2 regions of the Kerstersia sp. genome follow, and region 1 is predicted to be linked to the other one. Evidence: predicted binding sites of a transcription regulator. Region 1 holds the regulator's gene; the other holds the start of a gene.

The links. The regulator FNR, encoded in region 1, switches genes on or off when oxygen is low (the NO sensors DNR and NnrR bind a similar motif). The targets are predictions, from matches to a motif close to TTGATNNNNATCAA.
Region 2: ACTJGZ_RS11195 (universal stress protein) is a predicted target of FNR. The motif match lies at 3,972-3,985, and genes of this name have one in related genera.

Annotation. Positions count from the first base shown of each region.
Region 1 is NZ_JBQEKA010000056.1:12,426-18,571, forward strand. Features, by position in the region: gene ACTJGZ_RS11535 (peroxiredoxin) at 1-353, shown strand, start outside; gene ACTJGZ_RS11540 (PhoH family protein) at 437-2,353, shown strand; gene fnr (fumarate/nitrate reduction transcriptional regulator Fnr) at 2,556-3,290, shown strand; gene phaR (polyhydroxyalkanoate synthesis repressor PhaR) at 3,423-3,986, opposite strand; gene phbB (acetoacetyl-CoA reductase) at 4,052-4,789, opposite strand; gene ACTJGZ_RS11560 (PHA/PHB synthase family protein) at 4,990-6,146, opposite strand, start outside.
Region 2 is NZ_JBQEKA010000052.1:5,073-11,218, forward strand. Features, by position in the region: gene metX (homoserine O-succinyltransferase MetX) at 1-864, shown strand, start outside; gene metW (methionine biosynthesis protein MetW) at 861-1,496, shown strand; gene ACTJGZ_RS11190 (AmpG family muropeptide MFS transporter) at 1,414-2,772, shown strand; gene ACTJGZ_RS11195 (universal stress protein) at 3,004-3,894, opposite strand; gene gdhA (NADP-specific glutamate dehydrogenase) at 4,143-5,492, opposite strand; gene ACTJGZ_RS11205 (exodeoxyribonuclease III) at 5,893-6,146, opposite strand, start outside.

The sequences.
Region 1 (6,146 bases):
AGGACAATACCCCCGGCTGTACCACGGAAAGCTGCGATTTCCGTGACGGCTATGCGGCGTTTCTCAAAGCCGGCTGCCTGGTCTTCGGTGTCTCGCGCGATAGCCTGCGTTCCCATGAGAACTTCGCCGGCAAACATGAACTGCCCTTCCCGCTGATTTCCGATCCGGACGAAACCTTGTGCCAGCTGTTCGGCGTCATCAAGATGAAGAACATGTATGGCCGCCAGGTACGCGGCATCGAACGCAGCACCTTCCTGATAGACGCAACCGGCAAGCTTGTGCAAGCCTGGCGCGGCGTGAAGGTTCCCGGGCATATCAATGAAGTCCTACAGGCAGCGCAAAGCACAGGCTGAAGCGCTGCGCCGTTCGCTCTCCCGGCCTTGTGCCGGGACCCACTGACCGTTTCCCAGCGCGCCTTTTCCGGAGCCAACTGTTCATGCCTCTTCCCAAGCTGCCAGTCCGTCCCGCCACGATTCTCGATGCCCCAGCCAAAGCACCGACCCATAGGCCCGCGCCCCGCAAGGTAGAGCCTATCGCCGCGATAGCGCCGCCTGCTCCCGTGGCCGAGACACAGGAAACCGACGTCACCCCGCTGGCGGCCCAGGCCCAGACCCAGGCCGCAGCGCCTGCAGCTCAGGCTGCCGCGGCAGCTGCTGCCAGCCGCCATCCGGCCGCCGCGCCCAAGACGGCCTCCGGCGAGGCCCGCCCCGCAGCGCCTCAGACCGCTACCAAGGCGGCGCCCCAAAAAACCGCCGCTAAAACCAGCACTGGCACCAGCACCGACACCGGGGCGAATACCCGCGCCAGCACCGACGCAAGGGCCAGAACAAGCGCTGCCCCCGCACCGCAACCGGCTGCGCAGCCTGCAGCCGCAACAGCCGCCAAGGACAAGGTCAGCCCGCCTGCAGCGCCTGCTGTGACGGCAGCAGCCGCCCCCCGCTCGCGCCGCCGCGGCCGCCACGTTGCCGACGAGCCGCGCAAACTGTTCGTTCTGGACACCAACGTGCTGCTGCACGACCCCAGCAGTCTGTTCCGCTTCCAGGAACATGACGTCTATCTGCCCATGATGACGCTGGAGGAACTGGACCACCACAAAAAGGGCATGTCGGAAGTCGCCCGCAACGCCCGCCAGGTCAGCCGCTCACTGGACGGCCTGATGGATGTGACGCCCGACATCACTCAGGGCATGGCCCTTAGCGCGCTGGGCAACAAGGATGCCAGCGGCATGCTGCTGATCCAGACCACCTCCATGGAAGGCGCCCTGCCCCCGTCGCTGCCCGCGGCCAAGGCCGACAACCAGATCCTCGGCGTCCTCAAGGCCCTGCAGGACAGCCGCCCGGAACAGCCTGTCGTGCTCGTGTCCAAGGATGTCAATATGCGCCTGAAGGCGCGCGCGCTGGGGCTGTACGCGGAAGACTATTTCAATGACCAGGTACTGGAAGATTCCGACCTGCTCTATACGGGCCTGCTGCAACTGCCCGAGAACTTCTGGAACAAGCACGGCAAGGACATCGAATCCTGGCAGCAGGCGGGCACCACCTATTACCGCGTTCATGGCCCGCTGTGCAGCCAGTTCACCGTCAACCAGTTCGTCTTCCTGGATGGCGCCCTGCCGCTGCATGCCCGCGTCAAGGAAGTCAGCGGCAAGACAGCCGTGCTGGCGACGCTGCGCGACCACTCCCATGGCAAGAACAATGTCTGGGGCATTACCGCGCGCAACCGCGAACAGAACTTCGCGCTGAACCTGCTGATGGACCCGGATTGCGACTTCGTATCGCTGCTGGGCCAGGCAGGGACGGGCAAGACGCTGCTAGCCCTGGCGGCGGGCCTGGCCCAGGTGCTGGAAACCAAGCGCTATACCGAGATCATCATGACGCGCATCACCGTGCCTGTCGGCGATGACATCGGCTTCCTGCCTGGCACCGAAGAAGAAAAAATGCAGCCCTGGATGGGGGCGCTGGACGACAACCTGGAAGTGCTGCATTCGACCAGCGGCACCAACGGTGGCGACTGGAATCAGAACGCCACGCTGGATCTGATCCGCTCCCACATCAAGGTCAAATCGCTGAACTTCATGCGCGGCCGCACCTTCCTCAACAAGTACCTCATCATCGACGAAGCGCAAAACCTGACGCCCAAGCAGATGAAAACCCTGGTTACCCGCGCCGGCCCCGGCACCAAGGTGGTGTGCCTGGGCAACATTGCCCAGATCGACACCCCATACCTGACCGAAGGCAGCTCCGGCCTGACCTATGTGGTGGATCGTTTCAAGGGCTGGCCGCATGCCGGGCACATCACCCTGCAACGCGGCGAACGCTCGCGCCTGGCGGATTACGCAGGCGACGTGCTCTAACTCACGCGTGCCCGGCGGCCCTGGCCGGCTGCTCCTGTCACCAGGGGCAGCCGGCCATTTTGCGTCTTATTGAGCAAAGTCAATTACAATCCTTTGAAATCATCGGGCAGTTTCCAGGCAAATATCAAACATTTGTTCGGCTCCCTGCCCGGGCTTGACGGTATGCCTGCTGCCGCCTTTCTCACGGAATTCACATCCATCCATGGCCAAACGAGTCCTCCTGCCATCTGAAGCCGTGCACTGTTCCAGTTGCATGCTGGGGCATGTCTGCCTGCCGATCGGCATGAATACCCATGAAGTCGCCAAGCTAGATGGCCTGATCAAAGAACGTCTGCGTATCGAAAAAGGCCAGCCGCTCTACACCCTGCACGAGCCGCTGACAGCCATATACAGCGTGCGTATCGGCACGCTCAAAACCCAGATCGAAAATGCCCAGGGGCAATTCCAGATCACGGGCTTTCATTTGCCTGGCGAAATTGTCGGCCTGGACGGCATGGTGGAAGGCCATCATGTTTCGACCGCCGTCGCGCTTGAAGATGCGGAAGTCTGTGTTATCCGCCTGGAAGACCTGGACAATCTGGCGCGCCACCTGCCCAGCCTGCAGCAACAGGTACTGCGCCTGATGAGCCGCGAAATCACCCGCTCGCACCAGATGCTCATGGCGCTGGGCTCCATGCGTGCCGAACAGCGCCTGGCCGCCTTCCTGCTCAATCTGTCCACGCGCCTGTCGGCGCTGGGCTATTCCTCGACCGAATTCGTCATGCGCATGAGCCGCGAGGAAATCGGCAATTATCTGGGCCTCACGCTTGAAACCGTCAGCCGGCTGTTTTCGCGTTTCGCGCGCGAAGAGCTGATACGCGTCAACCAGCGCCAGGTGCAGTTGCTCGACAAAGACAAGCTGCATAAGCTGATCGAAAAAGAAAAAGACGCGGCCTGAGCTTTTTCCGGCCCGCTTCACTGGCCTCATTCACTGGCACTATTCACTGGCGCCGCGACAAGCGCCAGGGCAAGAAAAAACAGGGCAGCGTTTCGCTGCCCTGTTTTTTTGCATGGCACCAGGCCGCCGAGCCTAGCGCTGCTCGTCCTTGCCCCCTGGCGGGAACGGAAAGGACGAAAACAGATTGCGCGCCTGATCCTGCATCTGGCCCTGCATCTGCACGAACAGATTCTTGCTCTGTTCGATGTAGTTATTCATCATGCTCTGCACCATGGGCGCCTGCACATTCATGAACTGGGCCCAGACTTCCGGGCCGAATTGCTTGCCATACAGCCCTTGCGACTGTTCGGCCATGCGCTCCTGGATCTCCATGAATGCCTGCAAGTTCTTTTCCAGGTACGAACCCATGATGCCCTGCATGGCATGGCCATAAAAGCGGATGATCTGCGACAGCACCGGCGCCGAAAACATCGGCATCCCGCCGCTTTCCTCTTCCAGAATGATCTGGAGCAGAATGCTGCGCGTCAGGTCTTCGCCAGTTTTGGCATCCACCACCTGAAAGAGCTCACTAGCAATGACCAATTGCTTGACGTCAGCCAGGGTGATGTAGGTGCTGGTTCGCGTGTCATACAGACGGCGATTGGGGTATTTCTTGATGAGGCGTTGCGCCGCCTCGGCTGGCTTGGCTTGAGTCATGGCAATCCCGATAAAACATCATTTGCAGCGGCGCCCGGAACAAGGGGCGCCGGACGGCGGTTTCCTTACCCCATATGCAGGCCGCCGTTGACGGAAAAATCCGCCCCGGTGGCAAAACCCGCATCGGGCGAGGCAATCCAGGAAACCATGGAAGCAATTTCTTCCGGTGTTCCCAGGCGGCGCACGGGAATGGTCCCGACGATTTTTTCCAGCACGTCGGAACGGATGGCGCGCACCATTTCAGTACCGATATAACCGGGGGAAACCGTGTTCACCGTCACCCCCTTGCTGGCCACTTCCTGAGCCAGTGCCATGGTAAACCCATGCAGCCCGGCTTTAGCAGTGGAATAGTTGGTTTGGCCAAACTGGCCTTTCTGGCCATTGACCGAACTGATATTGACGATGCGGCCCCAGCCGCTGCCCACCATGTCTTCAATGACCTGCTTGGTCACGTTGAACAGGCTGTTCAGGTTGGTATTGATGACCGCCATCCAGTCTTCGCGGCTCAGTTTGCGAAAGACGCCATCGCGGGTAATGCCCGCATTATTCACCAGGATGCTGACTGGCCCGAGCTCGGCCCGGACTTTTTCAAATGCGGCCACCGTCGAATCCCAATCGGCCACATTGCCGACCGACGCATGGAACTGAAAACCGTCGGCCTGCTGCTCATCAAGCCACTGGCGCCAATCCCGGCCGGGGCCGCAACCGGCGACCACGACATAGCCGTCACGCGCCAGACGGCGGCAAATCGCCGTTCCTATGCCGCCCATTCCGCCAGTGACATACGCAACTTTCTGACTCATATTGTCTCTCCTCTTATTCCCTGCTTTTATGTGACACCTAGCGTCCCTGACGGTTCATCTTGCCGGAAAACCGGCAGCGGCGATATCGGTACTTGCATGCCCCTGCTCCATGCCTGGCCGCGATATTGCCGCAGGTGTCCTGTTGTCATTTCTGCCTGCGAGATCCTGCGTGATCCGGCGTGCTGGCGCCTTAGCCCGGCTTACTCCGCCTTCACCGCGACATAGCGGCCAGGCGCCGGTTCCAGCGGCTGATAGCGGGCATTGCCGAATTTCTGCGGCGCCTTGCGCTCGCGGCCGCCATAAGGCGCCAGCCAGGCCAGCCAATCCGGCCACCAGCTGCCCGGCTGCTGCTGGGCCGCCTGCAGCCAGGCCTCAGGGTCGGCATGCTGGCCGTTCTCAAGAGTCCAATGCTGCCGCCGGCTGCTGGCTGGCGGATTGACCACGCCCGCAATATGCCCCGAAGACCCCAGCACAAAACGGGTCGGGCCGCGCAGCACTTCCAGACTGGCGTAAGCCGTCTGCCAGGGCACGATATGGTCATCACGCGACGCATAGACATACGCCGGCACATCAATCAGGCCCAGGTCCAGGGATTCGCCGCACACTTCCAGCGCGCCAGGCACGCACAAGCGGTTTTCCAGATACGCCTGGCGGAAATACCAGGTAAAGAAGGGGCCGGGCAGATTCGTCCCGTCCGCGTTCCAATAGAGCAGATCAAACGGCGGCGGCGTATCGCCCTTCAAATAATTCGAGACAAAATACGACCACACCAGTTCGCGCGGCCGCAAAAAAGCAAAAGTCGTGGACAGTTCCGACGCCCGCAGCAGCCCGCCCTGCCCCAATGAGGCATCGCGCAGCGCCGCATGCGCTTCATCGACGAACACCTTCAGCACGCCGACATCCCGGAAATTCAGCATGGTAGTGAGCAAGGTCATCGCGGCAACCGGCTGCTGGCCGCGCGCGGCTGCTACCGCCAGGGCGGCGCCCAGCAAGGTGCCGCCGATACAGAAACCCAGCGCATTCACCTGCGGCTGGCGGCTGATATCCGCTGCCACGGCCAGCGCGCGCAACACGCCATCCTCGACGTAGTCGTCCCAACTTGCCTGCGCCAGCAAGTCGGCGTCGGCATCCTCTGGCTGGGGGTTGCGCCAGGACACCATGAAAACGGTATGGCCAGCCTGCACCGCATGGCGGACCAATGAATTTTCCGGGCGCAAATCCAGGATATAAAACTTATTGATGCAAGGCGGCACAATGACCAGCGGCCTGGCATAGACCTTGGGCGTCAGCGGTTCATACTGGATCAGCTGAAACAGCGCGTTTTCGTAAACCACCGCGCCCGGGCTGACGCCCAGGT
Region 2 (6,146 bases), on a different contig from region 1:
CCGGCCAGCACCAATCCCGCGACTGGCAAGCCTTGGGGCGCGGCCTTCCCGGTGGTGACGGTCGAAGACTGGGTGCATGCCCAGGCGCGGGTGGCGGATTATCTCGGCATTGAACGCTTTGCCGCTGTCATGGGCGGTTCGCTGGGGGGCATGCAGGCGCTCAGCTGGGCGATTACCTGCCCGGAACGGGTGGCCCACTGCGTGGTCATCGCCAGCACGCCTCGTTTGTCGGCGCAGAACATCGGCTTCAATGAGGTTGCGCGGCGCTCCATCATCACCGATCCGGATTTCCATGGCGGCGACTACTATGCCCATGGCACGGTGCCGGCCCGAGGCCTGTCAGTCGCGCGCATGGTGGGGCATATTACCTATCTGTCGGATGACGACATGGCCGAGAAATTCGGCCGGGTGCAACGCGAGCCCGCCGCCAATGGCGATTACCACTATGGCTACGATGTGGAATTCGAGGTGGAGTCCTACCTGCGCTATCAGGGCGAGAAATTCTCGCGCACTTTCGACGCCAATACCTATTTGCTGATTACCCGTGCGCTGGATTATTTTGATCCGGCGCGCCGCACGGGCGGCGATCTGGCGCGTGCGCTGGCGCCAGCCACGGCAGATTTTCTGCTGGTGTCGTTCACGACCGACTGGCGCTTCCCGCCGGAGCGCTCGCGTGAAATGGTCGGCGCCTTGCTGCAGAATGACCGCTCCGTGACGTACGGGGAAATCAATGCGCCGCATGGTCACGATGCCTTCTTGTTGACGGACTCGCGCTATCACGCGCTGGTGTCCGCGTATTTCGACAGAGTGGCGCAGGCGTGCGGCCTGGGGCAACGCCAGGCGCAGGCAGGAGAGCAGGCATGAGTGAGATTGTCGGTGTCAATGGCATGATCGTGCGCGGCGGCACGGCGCTGCGTCCTGATCTGGCGCGTATCGCCAGCTGGATTGAACCGGGTAGCCGGGTGCTGGACCTGGGCTGCGGGGATGGCACTCTGCTGGCAGAGTTGCGCGACCGCCGCCAGGTGCGCGGGCGGGGCGTGGAGTTGAGCGATCAATGCGTGATTGCCTGCGCCCGGCGTGGCGTGGATGTGATCCAGCAAAACCTGGAAGACGGGCTGGCCTTGTTCGATGACCAGGCCTTTGATACGGTGGTGCTGTCCAAAACCTTGCAGGCCATGCATAACACCGAGCATATCCTCAAGGAAATGGCGCGTGTGGCGCGCTATGGCGTGGTGTCCTTTCCCAACTTCGGCTATTGGCCGCATGGCTGGTCCATTCTGCGCGGCCGTATGCCCGTGACGGGTGAAATGCCTTATCAGTGGTACAACACTCCCAATATCCATCTTTGCACCCTGAGCGATTTTGAGGATCTGGCGCGCCAATGCGGCCTGCATATTCTTGAACGCGCCACCTTTGACCACAATCGCGAAGTACGCTGGCTGTCGAGCTGGCGCAGCACGCTGGCGGTCTATCGTTTCAGTTCGGCCGGCGCCTGAGGCGTGCAGCGGCCGGCGCCAGGAGATTCCCATTCGTATCGCCAGCCTGTTCACCAGCCGCCGTGTCGCTCCCCTGTTCCTGCTCGGCATGGCCAGCGGCCTGCCGCTGGAGTTGACCGGCAATACCTTGCAGGTATGGCTTACCGTCGCGGGCGTGTCACTGCAGGAAATCGGTTTGCTGACTTTGGCGGGCGCGGCCTACACCCTGAAGTTCCTGTGGTCGCCGCTGGTGGACCGTTATGCGCCGCCGGGGCTGGGGCGCCGCCGGGGCTGGATGTTCGTAATGCAGTGGCTGCTGGCGCTGTCTCTGATTGGCATGGGGCTGTTGTCTCCGGGTGAATCGCTGGGGACGCTGGCCTTGCTGGCCGTGATGGTGGCCTTTTTCTCCGCGACGCAGGATATAGCGTTCGATGCCTATCGCGCCGATCTGCTGCAGCCTTATGAGCGTGGCGCAGGCGTGGCCTTGTCGGTGCTGGGCTACCGGCTGGCGAAAGTCGTTTCGGGCGGGCTGGCAGTCGTTGCCGCCGAAAAATGGCTGGGCTGGAATAACGTCTATATCCTGATGGGCGTGGTGATGGCGGCGTTTTCCGCCGTGACCTTGCTGGCGGTGGAACCCGCGCGCGAGGTGCAGGCGCCAGTCTCCTTGCGCGCCGCTATCCTGGAACCTTTCCGCGAGTTCTTCGGGCGCGCGGGCGCCTGGGAAATGGTGCTCTTCATTGTGATCTACAAGCTGGGTGATGCTTTTGCATCGGCGCTGTCGAACACCTTCCTGATCCGGCATGGGCAGTTTGACGCCGAGACGGTGGGCTGGGTCAACAACGTGCTGGGCATCGCCGCGACCGTCGTCGGCGCAGTGGTGGGCGGCGCCTTGCTGGAACGGCTGCGCCTGTACCGGGCGCTGTTGCTGTTCGGCGCGCTGCAGGGTGCTTCCAACCTTGGCTATGCCTTCATCGCCTGGTACCCCGGCGAACTGACGCTGATGGTGCCCATCGTGGCATTCGAAAATATTTGCAGCGGTCTGGGCACGGCGGCTTTTGTCGCCTTGCTGCTGGCGGTTTGCGATGCGCGCTACTCCGCGACGCAGTTCGCGCTGCTATCCGCACTGGCCGCCATTGGCCGCACCTACATCGCCGGCCCCTTGACGCCGCCGCTGGTCGCCTGGCTAGGCTGGGCCGGTTTCTTTCTGGTCTCAGTCGTGATTGCCGTACCGGGCCTCTGGCTGCTCTGGCGCCGCAAGCGGGAAATCGAGCGCATGGACGCCAGCGCGGCGCAGTAACGAGGCAGTAACGGGGCAGTAATGGCGCAGTAATGGCGCACGCCGCGAGTACAAGTGCTGGCGGTGCTCTTCAGGCTGTGACACATGAGGCTGCCGCTATACGGCTGCGGTGCCGCCGCTGCCTCATCAGATTGGTGTCAGGCCGCACACCATAGGCTGGGAGCAGGTCCAAGACAAAAAAACAGCCGCTGGTTTCCAGGAAACCAGCGGCTGTTTTTGCGCCGGGGCGGGTTAGATTTCTTCGTCGGCTTCGTGCGGCTGGCGGACGACCAGCACGTCGCAGGACAGGTTTTCCAGCAAGCTGGCCGCGATGCTGCCGATGGCCGTGCGCAGGATGCCGGTCAGGCCATGGGTGCCAACCGCGACCAGATCGACATGGTTTTTGTAGGCATATTCGGATAGCAGCGAGACGGCATCGCCGATTTCTATCAGGATTTCCGGCCGCGCCCCGTCTTGCAGACCGGCGGTGTCATCCAGGAACTCTTCGCCCGTCTGTTTGGCGGCCTGGCGGAAGCCGTTGATGAGGGTCTGGGTTTGCAGCACGCCAGTGGCGGATGGCAGTTCCAGGGCGTGATAGAGCTTGAATGGCGTGCCGGGCAGCAGACTGACGACGGCATCGACGGCATGGCGTGAGCCTTCCGAGAAATCGGTGGCGATCAGCACGTTGCGGTACGGGTAGCGCGGCCGTTCTTTGACGACCAATACCGGCACCGGAATGTGGCGCACCAGTTTTTCCACTGTGGTGCCCAGCAGCAGGCGGCCCAGGGTTTCGTCACGGGCCACGCCGGCCACGACCAGTTCGGCCTGGGTTTCTTCGGCGACCTGGAGAATGACGTCCAGCGCCTTGCCTTGCTCCACGCGCACTTCGATGTCCACACCGCTTTCCGACAGGTCATCGAGCAGGCGGCGTTCGGCAAGGCTGCGGTGATCCGGCGCGAGTTTGCGCCAGGATGGCGTAATCAGCTGCGCGGTCAGTGACGGTTCGATGACATGCAGGGCGACCAGACGCGCCTGGCGGGCGCGGGCAAGCTGAACGGCGCGATCCAGCGCACGGTCACAGCGCGCGCTAAGGTCGGTAGTCAGAAGGATGGTGCGCTGTGAAGCAGCGTCGGCATGGGGCATGGCATTTGTCTCCGGCATAGGGCCAAGCGGAATACATGGTCTGGACAATATCATGCCGTGGCGTCACGGTTGACGTTTTGACGTGTATCAAGCCCTGGGAAACAATGCCGCAGAAGCGGGCAGAAGGCTGCCAGTAAACCGGCATTGCCAATAAAAAAACGCCCTTGCGGGCGTCGGGGGCGGCAACGGGGCCGCCAGGCTTGCGCCAGCCGGAAGTGCCTCCGTCTGGCGCATTTTGCTCATCCGGCTCAATACAGGCCTTGCTGCAGCATGGCGTCGGCAACCTTGACGAAGCCGGCGATATTGGCGCCATCCAGGTAGTTGACCTTGCCGGTGGTGTCGCTGGTGCCATAACGCACGCAGTTGGCGTGGATGTCATTCATGATGGCTTGCAGGCGCGTATCGACTTCATCGCGGGTCCAGGACAAGCGCATGGCGTTCTGGCTCATTTCCAGGCCCGAGACGGCAACGCCGCCAGCGTTGCTGGCCTTGCCCGGCGCATACAGCACACCGGCCTCAATGAAGGCGTGGGCCGCTTCCAGCGTGGATGGCATGTTGGCGCCTTCGGCCACGCAGCTGACGCCGTTTTTGATGAGCGTGCGGGCGTCTTCGATTTCCAGTTCATTTTGCGTGGCGCATGGCAGCGCCACATCGACCGCAACCCCCCAAGGGCGCTGGCCATCATGGAAGGGCAGGCCGAAGCGTTCGGCATAGACCTTCAAGGGCTGGCGCTCCGCATTTTTGATGTGCATCAGGGCTTGCAGTTTTTCCGGCGTGAAGCCTTCCGCATCGAAAACAAAGCCTTGGGAATCGGAGACCGTCAGCACCTTGGCGCCCAGTTGCATGGCTTTTTCCACGGCATATTGGGCAACGTTGCCCGAACCGGAGACCGCGACACGCAGGCCGTCGAAGGATTTGCCCTGGGATTGCAGCATATGCTGGGCAAAATACACCGTGCCGTAGCCGGTGGCTTCCGGACGGATCAGGCTGCCGCCGAAGCTCAGCCCCTTGCCGGTGAAGACGGCGCCATTCTGGTTGGACAGCTTTTTCATCATGCCGGCCATATAGCCGACTTCGCGGGCGCCCACGCCGATATCGCCAGCCGGCACGTCGGTGTCGGGGCCGATATGGCGGAACAGTTCAATGACCAGAGCCTGGCAGAAACGCATGATTTCCGCATCCGAGCGGCCCTTGGGGTCGAAGTCGGAACCGCCCTTGGCGCCGCCCATGGGCAGCGTTGTCAGCGCGTTTTTGAAGGTTTGCTCGAAGGCCAGGAACTTCAGGATGGACAGGTTCACCGAGGGGTGAAAGCGCATGCCGCCCTTGAAGGGGCCGATGGCCGAACTGTGCTGGATACGGAAACCGCGGTTCACATGCACGGCGCCCTTGTCATCGGTCCAGGAAATGCGGAACTGGATGGCGCGCTCGGGTTCGACCAGGCGTTCCAGCAGGCCTTGCTCGGCGTAGCGGGGGTTGGCTTGCAGGAAGGGCCAGAGACTGGAGGTTACTTCTTGCACGGCTTGCAGGAATTCCGGCTGGTGCGGATCGCGACGGGCGACTTGTGCCAGAAAATCGTCCAGGCTCTTCAAGGTCTTCAAAATACGGGCTCCCTCATGGGTAGGCGCAACAATCTGGTGCGCCAAATGATGCAAAACGGTGCGAGAGACGCATTCTATTACCAAAAATTCCTTTTGCGTGAAGGACTTACGAGAAAATTAAATGGGGACAGATTGAATGGAAATAAGTATTTGAAATAAAAATAGGGACAGTCTTGCGCTTAAGACGGGTGCCAGTTGCAAGACCTCTTGAATATAGCGGAATAGTTCATCATAAACAAAGGCTTGCGATAGCCTGTAGGAGTTTTTCCAGCGGGCGGGTCGAATCAGGGCAGGGCAGTCGGGCGCAGAAAATGAAAAAAGGCGGCAAATTTGCCGCCTTTTTCGCAAGCCCCGGGCTGTACCGCAGGCCAGCTCGGGCAAACAGGAGGAATCATGCCTGTCAGGTCAATGAAAACTCGTAGTCTATGGTCAAAGGAGCATGGTCGGAGAAGCGTTCGTCCTTGTAAATGGATGCGGAACGGGCGCTGGCGGCGATACCGGGCGTCGCAATCTGGTAATCAATACGCCAGCCTACGTTTTTCGCCCAAGCCTGTCCCCTATTACTCCACCAGGTATAGCACTCGTCTGTTGTCTCGGGATGCAAGTGCCGATAGACATCAACGAACCCTTTTTTATCAATGACTTGTGTCATCC